DNA from 2 places in the Cobetia sp. L2A1 genome. Region 1 is predicted to be linked to the other one. Evidence: predicted binding sites of a transcription regulator. Region 1 holds the regulator's gene; the other holds the start of a gene.

Region 1 (7,007 bases):
GGAAGATCGGCGATTGCTGATGTCAGTACATCGTAGAGCGCATGCTGGCTATCGGCCTGACGTAATGCTGATCGGTTGGTGGGTGAGTTCAGCAATTCAGCCACCTGCCCGAGCAAGGTGAGATGAGTGTCATCTGCCTCTTCGGGTACCAACAGTACAAACAGCAAGTCGATGGGCTCTCCATCGATGGCATCGAAGTCGATGGGGTCACCAAGCTTCAGAAATGCTGCGATGGGCGTCTTGCAGTGCGGACTACGTGCATGTGGAACAGCCACGCCGTGGCCGATACCGGTCGACCCCAGTCGTTCACGGCCAATCAGGCGCGAGAAGACTTCCTGGCTATCCAGGCTGGGAATGTTCTGGGCAATGAAGGTGCTGAAAAATTCCAGTACCCGCTTTTTGCTCCCCCCGGGGACGCCGTAAAGCGTGCGCTCGGGGGGAAGGATCTGATCAAGTGTCATGGCAGAAGGTCAACGTGTCCCGGTGCCCTGAGAGCGAGCCTGGGACTTTTCCTTGTGTTTGACCAGCTGGCGATCCAGCTTGTCGGCGAGCGCGTCTATGGCAGCGTACATGTTGGGGTCTTCTGCCAGGGCATGGAGGTCTGCGCCTGCAGCATGCAGCGTACAGGCTGCCTGCTGGCGCTCCTTCTCGATCGACAGAGTCACCTGAACATTGGTGATATTGTCGTAATGCCGTTCGAGGCGAGCGAGCTTCTCGTTGATGTAATCGCGGAGAGGATCGGTAAGTTCCACATGATGCCCGGTGATATTCACTTGCATGGACACGCTCCTTTATCCAACGGGTTACCTTTCAATTGTAACCCTTTTTGACTGCGAGCAAACCCTGATAAGACGCTCTGCTACATGGTTTGCGCATCCGCCACTGCCAGTAACAAAATTGGGCCGCGTCAGGTGCGCCGAGCGCCTACCCTGACAATGCCCAAGCTTTGAGCAAAGATCAACGCTGCGCTGCATCGTGGTGTAAGGCTTGTCTTCAACTCACTGAGGGATAACGGAACATTCCATCAAAGAGGAGTGCGTTGGTTTGCGTTAGAAGCGCAGCAAGAAGCCGCCTGTTAGTCGCCAATCACAGCATATACGTCGATATTGGCGGTCTTCTGAAACTGACAACAAGTGCGCTTCGAGTGTGACAAGAGCACGATCGGACGTGAGAAGAGTTACACGAATGATCGACAATACTAATAAAAGTGATTTGAAAAACAGGCGATTGGAAGCGCACGCCGGATTCTAGCGAAAATATCTTGGTAGAAAGCCGACGACTTTCACGCACGTCGGCTGGCCATCATGCGGATATTGACGATAGGGGAGGCCATGACAGAGAGGCCGTAGTCGAAGGGCGGCCTCTCTGTCATGTAATCAAGCGAGTCGCTTGCGCTCACTGGAAGACGGAATGCCCATGGCTTCGCGATATTTGGCGACGGTGCGGCGCGCGACTTCAATGCCATCGCTGGCGAGTAGATCGACCAGCCGTGAATCCGACAGCGGTTTTCGCGCTGGTTCGTCTGCAATCAATTTGCGGATGCGCGCACGAATGGCCGTGCTGGAATGCGCATCACCATTGCCGTTACCACCGACCTGGCTCGAGAAGAAGAACTTGAGTTCGAAGACGCCGCGTGGTGTATGAATGTACTTTTGCGTCGTGACGCGAGAGATGGTGGATTCGTGCATCTCGACTACCTCGGCAATATTGGCGAGGATCAACGGCTTCATGCCTTCCTCGCCTTGCTCAAGAAAGTCGATCTGCCGCGTCATGATCTCACGCCCGACCTTGAGCAGCGTGTCATTGCGTGACGAGAGACTTTTCATCAGCCAGCGCGCTTCCTGAAGATTATCCTTGAGAAAGGTGTTGTCTACTGACTTGTCTGCCCGTTTGATGAGCGCTGCATAGTCTGGCTGTATACGCAGCTTCGGGAGTGCCTCGGGATTGAGCTCCACTTGCCAGCCGCGCCGGGTATGGCGTACCAGCAAGTCGGGTATCACGTAGTCACTGGCGGGCTCCCCCCAGGCAGAAGCTGGCCGTGGGTCCAGTGCTCGTATCAGCCGGATGACGTGATCCAGCTCGTCATCATCCAGCCCCAGGCGGCGCTTGAGTAGCTTGCGATCATCGTTCCCTAGTGCTTCGAGAAACTGGCGTACCAGGCGGCGAGCTTGAGCAAGCAGTGTCAGGTCATCGGGCAGCAAGGCCAGTTGTAGCAGCAAGCATTCGCGTAGATCACGCGCAAAGACGCCGGTCGGATCGAACTGCTGCAGGCGGAGCAGGACCTGCTCAAGCTCCGATGCTTTGAGGCCAGACAGCCCTTGTCCACGTAGACCATCGACGAGCTCATCAAGCGACAGGCTCAAGTAGCCTGCGCCGTCCACGGCATCTATCAGGCTTTCCGCCATCTGCCGTTCACGGTCGTCGAGGTCGGTCATTGCCAACTGCCAGCGTAGATGATCTTGCAGGCTTTCTACACTCGTGTTGCGCTCGAAATCCTGGCCGTCATCACTGCCGCTACTGCTTCCCGAGTTTGTCAGGCTGCCAGCATGATCCTGATAGAGGTCCGACCAGTCGCTATCGAGAGGATATTCTTCCGGGATATCACTACTTGTTTCAGCTGAAGAGATTTCGCTCGCATCCTGAATCTCGACGACTTCCAGCGCCTCATAGTCCTCGTCGAGTTCCAGCATGGGATTGGACTCGAGCGCCTGTTGGATTTCCTGACGCAGGTCGAGCGTCGACAACTGTAGCAGCTGAATGGCCTGCTGCAGTTGTGGCGTCATGGTCAGTGAAGTGCCAAGGCGGAGTTGCAGGGTGGGTTTCATGGGGCTATCGATTCACGGCAAAGGAACGTGCTTCTACGCTATACCGTGGGTCGGGGCACTGACAAGGGGCGAAAGAAATTATTCAAGCAACTTGCATGCCATGTTTCAACGAAGGTGGTATGGACGTCATGCTCAAGGCTGATGTTCATGATGATATATCAGCCCTGAGCATGCACTGCGTGCGCGAAGGTGCGCTCGCCAGAGGGGTTTGCCAATGGACTACAGCTTGAACTCATGCCCCAGATACACGTCACGCACCTGCTGATTGGCCAGAATGGTTTCAGCATTGCCATGCGCAATGATCTGGCCGTCGCCAACGATATAGGCGGTATCGCAGATATCGAGCGTCTCACGGACGTTATGATCCGTGATCAGTACACCAATGCCGCGATCACGTAGCTGGCGTACGATGCTCTTTATCTCGCCTACCGAGATGGGATCAACGCCGGCAAAGGGTTCATCCAGCAGCACGAAATCCGGTTCCGTGGCCAGTGCCCTTGCGATTTCGACGCGACGGCGTTCGCCGCCAGACAAGCTCATGCCGCTACTGGCGCGAATGTGAGAAATGCTGAAATCGTTCAGCAGTTCTTCAAGGCGTGCCTTGCGCCCGTTGCGATCGAGATCCTTGCGTGTCTCTAGAATCGCCATGATGTTGTCGGCGACGGACAGCTTGCGGAAGATCGAGGCTTCCTGCGGGAGATAGCCGATGCCGGCGCGTGCGCGCAAATGCATGGCGGAGTCGGAAAGGTCATTGTCATCAATGGTGACGCTGCCCGCATCGGCGCGCACCAGGCCGACGATCATGTAGAACGAGGTCGTCTTGCCGGCCCCATTGGGCCCCAACAGACCCACGATATCGCCCTGACGAATCTCCAGCGAGATATCCTTGACCACCTTGCGGCCCTTGTAGGCCTTGGCAAGGTGGCGTGCGCTGAGTGTACGGAGAGGAGCGGCAGTCATGACTTAGTTTTCCTTGCTGGCATTGGTGCCGCGCGGCGTCAGCGTCATGTGCACACGAGAACTGCCGTCGGTCTTCTGCGTGGTATCACTGCTGTTATTGGCATTGACCTGACGCTTGTCGAGGAAATACTCCACGTAACCGCCTTCGAAGGTGTCAGCATCTTTTTCGAGGCGCGCATTGCCTACCAGCTCCACCCGACGCTCCAGCGCGTGATAGAGAATGGTATCCGCCCACCCCTTGACCAGCTTTTCGTTCGGGTTGGGTTGTTGTTCCATATAGGCTCGCTTGCCTGTTGCCTTGACCAGAGATATCTCGCCACTCTTGGCACGGCTGATGTCAACACGACTGGCATCCAGTTTCATGCTGCCTTGTCGCATTTCGACACTGCCGGTATAGACAGCAGTACCCGCCTTGTCATCCAGCGACAGGGAATCGGCGGCGATGTCGATACGCTGATTGGCATCACTGTCGAGCGCCAGTGCTGTTGGTGCAGCCATGGACATGCCAAGCGCCAGGCATAGGGCCATGGCACTGGTGTTGAGGGTGTGGCGCCAGGCCGACAAGGGCTTGAGAGTCGTTGAAGTCATGGGATGCTCCTTGGCAGAACTGGGTATGTCTTCTCGATCGGACATGCTGTCGGGAAGCAGGGAATGGGGGTTATCAGGCTGGCAGCGTACGTCAGCAACTCGTTACGCCAATCATGTGCCAGGAGATAGTGACTACTGACTGGCTGAAGGTGCAGCTTCGAAGGTGCTGTTGATGCGCTCTTCGCTATCGGTTGAGGCAGCATCGCTATCGTCGTCGATTTGCTCTGCTTCCTTGCTGGCTGCGCTCTTGCCCTTACCAGGCTGGAGCGTACCGCGGACACGACCGTCCAGCACAGCGGAGTCCTTGGATAAGTCCGCACTGAAGCTGTTGCTTTCGATCTGCTGACCATTCTGGGTAATGATGACGGGGACGTCGCTCCAGGCGCGGTTCTGTTCGCGGCTGTAGTTCAGTACGTCCGTATTCAATGTCCAGGCATCGGAAGGCTGGCGCAATGTGGCGTCACCCTCTAGCGTGAAGGTGTCTCCACCGGCGCTGAGAATGCCGCGCTTGCCAGTGGCATACCAACGCCGGTCTTCGCTATCGTTGGTGCGAATCTTGGGTGCCTCGGCGTAGGTAACGTCATCCTCGGGCGTATGTTCGATGCGCGGGGAGGTCATGGCCTGAAAAGGCACACCCCGCGCATCGAAGCGTGTCATGTCAGCCCCGTCGAGATAGTAGTCCGGCTCATCACTGTTGGCCTGTGTGTCTACGGCGGATTCAAGGCTGTTGCGCTGCTCGATCAGGGCGAGTACGCCCCCGACCAGCAGCAATAGCAGCAGCAACCACAAGCGCGGAGAAGGACGGGGCAGACGTAACATCAGGCGCGCGACCCCTGTAGATAGGTATCCAGTACTGACGCCCAGTGTCCCTGCGCCTTGAGCAGTAGATCACAGATCTCGCGCACGGCGCCGTCGCCGCCCTGGCGAGTCGTCACCCAGTTGGCTTCGCTCAATACATAGGGCATGGCATTGGGCACACTGATGCCAAGCCCGACGCGACGGATGGCTTCGCGATCTGGCAGGTCGTCACCACAGTAGGCGACCTGATCGAGCTCGATATCGTTATCACGGCACAGCTGAGTGAGTGCGACCAGCTTGTCCTCGCGCCCCTGGATGACATCATGAATGCCGAGTTCCTTGGCGCGTCGCTCTACCATTGGTGACGTGCGTCCGGTAATCAGCGCGACAAGGATACCACTGCGCAGAATCAGTTTGAGACCATGGCCATCCTGGACGTGAAAGCTCTTGGTTTCCACGCCATTGGCGTCATAGTGCAGATGATTGTCAGTCAGCACCCCATCCACATCCAATGCCAACAAGCGTACGTGACGCGCACGATCGATGATGTCCTGTGGATAGTCTTCCGGCAGGAAAATGTTCTCATTCATGATGTTTCTCCTCGCACTCCGTGCGTACTTGGCGCTGCCCCGTGAACGGCTGATGGCTTGGTGAAGCATGGTAGCTGCACGTGGTGGCCGTGATGACATCGATCTCTGCATCATATTGATGCCTTGGAAGACAGCACTCACGCCCAGTGGTTCAGATCACGCCGCTGGCCAGCAGGCCGTGCATATGGATTGCCCCGATAGGGTGCTCATCCTCATCACAGACTACCAGAACGCTGATACGGTTTTCTTCCATGATGCGTACCGCCTCTGCGGCCAGCATGCTGGCACGGATGGTCTTGCCGCCGCGTGTCATGACATCATCGACCTTGAGCGCGCGTAGATCGCCATGTTGATCCAGTGTGCGGCGCAGGTCACCATCGGTATAGACGCCGACCAGATGTTCGTCTGCATCAATGACGCAGGTAAAGCCCATGCCCTGTCGAGTGATCTCGAGCAGTGCGTCGCGCAGTGGACTGCCTAGTGCCACACGTGGCAGGTCATTGCCCTTGTGCATCACGTCCTGAACGCGCAACAACAGGCGGCGACCAAGGGTGCCCCCCGGATGCGAGAGGGCAAATTCTTCGGCAGTGAAGCCGCGTGCTTCAAGTAGCGCCACAGCAAGCGCATCACCCATGACCAGTGCAGCGGTTGTCGAAGCCGTTGGCGCCAGATTCAGCGGGCAGGCTTCCTGCGCAACACTCGTATCCAGATGTGCATCGGCATCACGCGCCAGTGTCGAGCCTGGCTTGCCGGTCATCGATACCAGCGGTGTCCCCATGCGCTTGAGCAGCGGCAGCAGGGCGGTTACTTCAGCCGTCTCGCCAGAGTTGGACAATGCCAGCACCACGTCGGCCGGTGTGATCATGCCGAGATCGCCATGACTGGCTTCGCCCGGATGCACAAAGAAGGCAGGGGTGCCGGTACTGGCCAGTGTCGCGGCGATCTTGCTCGCAATATGGCCTGACTTGCCCATGCCGGTGACGATGACACGGCCTTGCGTGGCCAGCATCAATTTACAGGCGCTATCGAAGTCCGCATCGAGTTGATGTTCGAGCGCGAGGATAGCAGCGCCCTCAATCGCGAAGGTGCGTCGTGCACTAGCGCGAAAATCGGTGTCGGCGGCACTGGGCGTGGCGTGCTGGGTGCTGAAAGACTCGGTCATGATCAGATTGTTGCCTGTGTGTGGCCAGGACTCAAGCCGTGCGAGAAGCGTGCCTTCCCCCACACGGCGATGATGGAGATTGTG
Region 2 (7,007 bases), 1.9 Mb from region 1:
TGTCAGTGAGATCACTTCTAAGCTAGCCTTGGGGAGTGAACTTGAAATTCGCGCGCTTCACCCTGAGCCTGAAGACAGGCGGCAAAGTCTCACAAAGACAGCCGCCCACAATGTGAATGACCTTCACACTTACGATACTTACGAATGACGCAAGGAGACGCGACATGGGAATCATTGCCTGGATCATCTTTGGACTGATCGCCGGCATTATCGCCAAGGTCATCATGCCCGGCAAAGACCCCGGCGGCATCATCGTCACCAGCATCATCGGTATTCTGGGTGCTGTCATCGGTGGCTGGGTGGGCACAATGATGGGCTTTGGACAGGTGACTGGATTCAACCTGGCCAGTTTCATCATCGCCGTGGTAGGCGCAGTCATTCTGCTGATTCTGTATCGGGTTATTCGCAAGTAGCGGACATTAGGCTAACGGCGCTGACTGTGGCCGTATTTGCTCTGTAAACGCCCGATGACAAGACAACGGCCAGTCGGCATACGCAGTCTGGCCGTTGTCTTGCATGGTCAAGTGACATGCCCTGATGCCTTCGAGGATTGTTCATGCCCGATACGCCACCTCCTGCTCACTCATCCGCGCTTCATTCGCTCTGCCAGCCCTTGTCACACGACGCCTTTCTCAAGCACGCACAACAGTTGCTCGCACAGCTCTACCCTGAGCGCCAGGATGAAGTGCTCCGACGAATGGAGACTCTGCTCGACTTCCATCGCACTCGGCTAGCCCCGCGTGTCGCGGCAGGAGAAGCGCTCTGGAGCGAACGCGACCAGTGGCTGATCACCTACGGTGATAGCCTGCAGCGACCCGATGAAGCACCACTGGCTACCCTCAATGACTTCCTCACCAGTCAACTAGGCGAATGCCTCTCCGGTGTCCACGTATTGCCCTTCTTCCCGTGGAGCAGCGATGACGGCTTCAGCGTGGTGCACTACCGCGAGGTCAATCCAGCACTGGGAGATTGGCAGGACATCCGCCGCCTGAGTGAACAGCGTGACCTGATGGCCGATCTGGTCATCAATCATTGCTCTCGTGAGTCGCTGTGGTTTGCCGATTATCTCGCGGGTGTACAACCAGGCCGCGACTACTTCATCGAGATGGACCCCGAGACCGACGTATCTGCCGTCGTGCGCCCGCGCCCCTCTGCTCTGCTCACACCGGTGCATACTCGTCGTGGCCTGCGCCATCTATGGGCGACCTTCTCGGATGATCAGATAGACCTCAACTTCGGCAATCCGGATGTACTGCTCGAGTTCATTGGCATTCTGCTCTATTACCTCGAACAGGGGGCACGCATGATTCGCCTCGATGCCGTCGCCTTCCTCTGGAAACGCCTCGGCACCTCCTGTATTCATCTCGAAGAAACGCATGCGGTGGTGCGCCTGCTGCGCGCCATCGTCGATCATCTCGCCCCCGGTAGCCTGTTGATCACCGAGACCAACGTTCCGCACGCCGAAAACATGTCGTACTTTGGCCTGGATCGTCTCTCGGAGAAGAACCTCAAGGCGATCGACGGCAAGGCTCAGGCCGATGAAGCTCACCTCATCTACCAGTTCACGCTGCCGCCACTGACGCTTCACACGCTCACCTCGGGTGATGCCAGCGCCCTGACCACCTGGGCGACCAGCCTGCCGAAGCTGCCCGCTGGCTGCAGCTACTTCAACTTCACCGCCAGCCATGACGGGATCGGCGTCCGCGCACTTGAAGGCCTACTACCGGATCACGAACGCGATACGCTGGTGAGGCTAGTGCATGACTTCGGTGGCTACGTCAGCATGCGTGCCAACCCCGGCCTCGCTGATACGCCGTATGAGCTCAACATCAGCTACTTCGATGCTCTCAAGGGCACACGACGTGGACGTGATCCGTGGCAGATCGAGCGCTTCATCGCCAGCCAGACACTGATGTTGAGCCTGCAAGGGATTCCTGGCCTGTACCTACACTCGCTGACCGCCACCCCGAATCATCAGGAAGGGGTTGAGCGCGATGGTCACCTGCGGGCCATCAATCGCCGCAAGTGGCAGCGCGACGAGCTGGAAGCGCTACTCGCCAGTCCCAATACCGCGACACACGAAGTCTTCCATGCCTTGAAGCGCCGTATGGAGCTTCGCCGCGAAGAGCCCTGCTTCCATCCTGATGCGCAGCAACAGGTCTTTGATCTCGGGCCAGATTTCTTCGTCTTCGAGCGCGTCAATCATGAGGGCCGCCGTCTGCTGTTCGCCCTCAATGTGACGGATCAGCCGCGCGTATTACCGCTACCAGAGCACTGGCAGAACGTACCGCTCACTGATCATCTTTGCCACGACAAGGCCTTCGATCCGGCCATGGCGCGTCGCCCGTATCAAGCCGCCTGGCTGATGGAGCAGAGTGTGCGACCTCCGGCCATTGAGGTGGTATGACGACGCATTGCCAGCACTGCTGTCGCCATCACGCAGCACATTCGCACTTCACACGTCAGATGACACCGTAAAAGAAAAGAGGCTGCCATTGGCAGCCTCTTTTCATGGTGCGTAACGCATGAGCTAGCAGCGCTTACTGGTTATCCAGCTCAACGGCTTCGTGCATGCGCTCGAGAAGGTCCGGCACCGCGGCTTGCACGCGATTCCAGCTGGGAATGAATGGCTTGTCGCGCGGGTTATCGAGGAAAGCAGTGCCGGCATCCATGATATTGGCAGCAAACAGCTCGACTGCCGCTTCTTCACTGTGGCGATCGACGGTCAGGCCATTCATCAAGGCATCGTTGTAGTAGGTTTCAATCAGGTCCAGCGCGATACGGTAATAAGTTGCCTTGATGGTACGGAAGGTTTCGCCGTGAATCTCGACGCCCAATGTTGCCAGCTTGCGGTACATCGCCTTGGCGATATCGAGACTCATGCGATTGAGCCCCCCGAGGGCATCTTCCTCCGACAACGGCTGATGCTTGTGGTCGTACGCATCGGCGATATCGACCTGACACAGGCGCTTGGTGGAGTAGTTACGATGCACCTCTGATAGCACACCGATTTCCAACCCCCAATCACTGGGGATGCGAATGTCAGCCAATACATCAGTGCGCATCGAGAACTCGCCGGACAGCGGGTAACGATAGCTATCGAGATAATCAAGGTACGGCAAGGGTCCGTAAACTTTCTTGAGCGCGCGAATCAGTGGCGTCACCATCAAGCGTGCCACTCGCCCATTCAACTTACCGCCTGCGATACGCGAGTAATAGCCCTTGCAGAATTCATAGTGGAACTGCGGATGTGCAACCGGGTAAATCAGTCGCGCCAGCAAGCTGCGATCATAGGTAACGATGTCGCAGTCGTGCAACGCCACCGCTTCGGCAATACCGGAGGCCTGTACATAGCCGGAGCAGTACCAGACATTGCGTCCCTTGCCTGCCTCCATCGGTGCCAGACCATGCTCGGTCAGCTCGTCATCCAGTGCGCGCAGGCGCGGGCCGTCATTCCACAGGATGCGGTGATGCTGCGGCAGATGGGAGAAGAATTCCTTTGCGTGCTCGAACTGGTCACGATCAGCGCGATCCAGCCCAATGACGATCTCGCTAAGATAAGGCACACGGGCCAGCTCATCGACAATATGCTTGAGTGCTGGTCCTTCGAGCTCGGAATATAGCGATGGCAGAATGAGGCTCATCGGCCGCTTGCGCGAGAAGCGCATCAGGTCTGCCTCGAGGTCCTCCACCGGACGGTCAGTCAAGTTATGGAAGTTGGTGATAATGCCGTTCTGATAGAAATCACTCATGTCAGCTCCTCGTGGCGTATTCGTGATGCGTGAATCCATTCGCTAACCAGTGCGACAGCCCCTCGACCCAACCTATAGGCCCTGGAGCACTCGCTCGGTAGCAGCGACGCTCGTCTCTCAGTCCGGGGAACTCTGCCAGTTCGCGATCACGCTGCGAGGTGTCGCCCTCACTTGGAATCAAGACTCCGTTATCCACTGCCGCCAATAGCGGTAGGTCATTGGCACCATCACCAAAGCCCAGTGTCCATGGACGAACCCGTTCGCAGAGTCGATAGCGGGCAATCAGATAGCGGGCTGCAACGCCCTTGTCAGTCTGGCCGGTGACGTGATGGAAGCGTCCGCCGCGCGTCAAACGAAGATCATTGGCTGCCAGTCGCGCCTTGAAAGCGTCGAGGCGCGCAGGGCTGTCTTGCCATATCAAAGGCTCGCTGGCATCGCGGCATGCCGCCAACGCTGCCTCTTGCGGCGCGAGCCCCGTCAGTTCACAGATGCGCTCAGTACTCATGCTGGCAAAGCCTTCAAAGGAAAACTCCTCTTCCAGCGACACAAGTACCGCCAGAATCGTGCTACGCGGCGTCGCGACGGCAACACGGCATAGATCATGCTCGTCCGGGTCGCTCGCTTGCTCAAGCGGATACGCTGCCAGCCAATGCGCCGGCAATGCCACGACCCCTCCGTTCTCGGCGATCCACGGCTGTCCTGCCAGACCCAGTGACTGCATGAGCGGTGCAAGCTCTGCGGCAGTCTTTGAGGTATTCGGCACTATCCAGTCACCTCTGGCCCGTAATCGGGTCAGCCAGGCACGCGCCGGACCAGGCGAGTAATCATGGTGGTCCAGCAATGAACCATCCAGATCCGTCAGCAACAGTAATGGGGGTTGTACCTCGGACATGCGTACTCTCCTTTTAAGACGCCTATGCGCCTTCAGCCCTGCATCCGGCCCTGCCTTTCAATGCGACATCTGTTCTCTCGAAAACATGTTCCAGGAAACATGCTTAGCGAGAACATTGCAGGGAATGTGCCACTCTGGTGCACCTGTAACGGTAGTCCACCTGTTTCATCTTCAGTAGTGCTAACCTCATACGAGTTATGCACCGTAATAGTGCGCAAAACCTCTTGTCTCTCGCACTACGCAACATTGCAGCGCAACCAGAAACGCCTTCGCATGAGCGAAGGCGTTGTGAGGTGACACTATCGACATCATTCAGACGAGGTCTACGCGGTAGGCCCCGAAGGCGCTGTAAACCACCTAGACCAGCCACAATGATAACTGCGGCCACAGCAACAGCAGTGCCAGTACACACAATTGGATGGCGATGAACGGTAGCAGCGAGACGAAGATGTCCTTCAGGCTGATGCCCTCAGGGGCTACGCCCTTGAGATAGAAGGCGGCAGGCCCGAAGGGTGGCGACAGGAAGGACACCTGCATGTTGACCGCGAACAGCACACCGAACCACACCGGGTCGTAACCGAGCTGAATGATGATCGGCACGAAGATCGGCAGGGTCAGCATCGCGATGCCGATCCAGTCGAGGAACAGCCCAAGCAGCAGCAGGATCGCCATCATCACCATGATGATCGCCAGCGGCGGAATATCGAGTCCCAGAATCATGCTCGACACGAAGCGGTTGCCGCCCATCAGGTTGTAGACCCCGACCAGCGCCGCCGCACCGATGCCGATCCAGATGATCATGCCGCAGGTGTTCATGGTCTGGGACAGCGCGCGCTGCATCAGGGTGATGGAGAATTCACCACGCAGCATCACCGCCACCAGCACGCCGAAGCTGCCCATCGCCGCGGCTTCCGTCACCGAGGCCACACCGCCGTAGATGGAGCCAAGTACCAGCCCCGCGATGATCGCCGGAACACCGACAGCCTTCAAAAGCTCACGCTTGCTCTGGAAGCTGGCGCGCCGCTCTTCCTCAGGCATCACCGGCCCCAGCGCGGGATTGCGCAGGCAGCGGATCAGCACATAGAGGATATAGCTTGCCATCAGCACGATGGCCGGCGTGATGGCCGCGGTGAACAGATCAGCAATTGATTGGTTGGCGATCAGGCCATAGATGATCAACACGATGGAGGGCGGCATCATGGTGCCCAGCGAGCCCCCGGCACATACCACGCCGATGGCGATGTGCTTGTCATACCCGAGCCTGAGCATCTGCGGCAATGCCAGAATCCCCAGCAGCACGATCTCGCCGCCGATGATGCCGGACATCGCGGCGAGGAAGAACGCCACCACGATGGTCTGGATCGCCACGCCACCGGGCAGGCGTCCTGCCATCACCCGCATGGCATTGAACAGATCCTTCGCGATACCAGAGCGATCCAGCAGCGACGCCATCAACACGAACATCGGCACCGCGACCAGCGAATACTCGGTGACGAAGCCATAGACCCGACTGGTGACCAGCGGCAGCGCCATCGGGCCGAACCAGCCAAACGTATAGCCCAGCGCTACTAGCCCGGTGACAAAAGCCAGCGGTAGACCCGTGACCAGCAACGCGAAGATCGCGCCGACCAACAGCATCGTAGCCGTTGCAATATCCATCAGCGCTGCTCCTGTTCATGCGTGCCGTGGCTCGCGTCATTGCGCTTTGCGCCGCCATTCGCATCCGGTGCCTTGGGCGAGAAGAAGGTCTGATACAGATGCCACAGCGCCTGCAGGGTCATCACTGCCAGCGCGAACAGGATCACGCCCTTGGTCATCGCCGGAAACGGCGGATTCCATGAGGTGCCAGAACGCTCCAACTGCCACTCCCCCAGTGGACTGTGCGACGCACGCCAGAACATCACCCATGCCGCGTAGCTCATCGCCATGCAGAACACCAATGTCATCACGTCATTGAAGCAGTCCAGCGCGTAGCGAAAGCGTGCGCCGACCAGGTCGTAGAGCACGCGCACGCGAATATGGCGGTTGTTGGCCAGCGCCGCCGGGCCGCCCAGCGCGAAGCTGGTCGCAACCAGGAAGATCACCGTCTCATGCACCCATGAGGTCGGCGAATTGAGGCCATAGCGCATCACCACCTCAAACACGCTGATCGCCATCGCCAGCAATACCACCCACGCTGCCGCACGCGTGCCCTTGCCGACCCAGCGGTCCAGCGGCGTACGTGTTCCCAGATTCGGGTCGTGATCATCAGACGCCTCCGGCAAGCCGGGCGACGCCACATCATGTTCCGCCATATCGAATTCCTTGCTGACTCACAGCATTGGTAACCGACGCCTTGTGAACGGCGCCTTGTAAACGACAAC

Evidence for each region. Region 1 encodes sigma-54, which starts transcription at its own class of promoters, with help from an activator protein. Its sites were predicted from a motif close to TGGCACNNNNNTTGCTNT; they were not measured.
Region 2: the regulator sigma-54 is predicted to act here: its motif matches at 4,759-4,776, upstream of GQR90_RS13095 (HAD-IIB family hydrolase).

The regions. Positions count from the first base shown of each region.
Region 1 is NZ_CP047025.1:796,690-803,696, forward strand. It holds gene ptsN (PTS IIA-like nitrogen regulatory protein PtsN) at 1-461, opposite strand, end outside; gene hpf (ribosome hibernation-promoting factor, HPF/YfiA family) at 471-779, opposite strand; gene GQR90_RS03430 (RNA polymerase factor sigma-54) at 1,377-2,825, opposite strand; gene lptB (LPS export ABC transporter ATP-binding protein) at 3,045-3,785, opposite strand; gene lptA (lipopolysaccharide transport periplasmic protein LptA) at 3,789-4,373, opposite strand; gene lptC (LPS export ABC transporter periplasmic protein LptC) at 4,506-5,192, opposite strand; gene GQR90_RS03450 (KdsC family phosphatase) at 5,192-5,761, opposite strand; gene GQR90_RS03455 (KpsF/GutQ family sugar-phosphate isomerase) at 5,913-6,923, opposite strand.
Region 2 is NZ_CP047025.1:3,063,158-3,070,164, forward strand. It holds gene GQR90_RS13080 (GlsB/YeaQ/YmgE family stress response membrane protein) at 165-413, shown strand; gene GQR90_RS13085 (sugar phosphorylase) at 557-2,407, shown strand; gene GQR90_RS13090 (glycosyl transferase) at 2,541-3,752, opposite strand; gene GQR90_RS13095 (HAD-IIB family hydrolase) at 3,754-4,644, opposite strand; gene GQR90_RS13100 (TRAP transporter large permease) at 5,002-6,303, opposite strand; gene GQR90_RS13105 (TRAP transporter small permease subunit) at 6,303-6,938, opposite strand.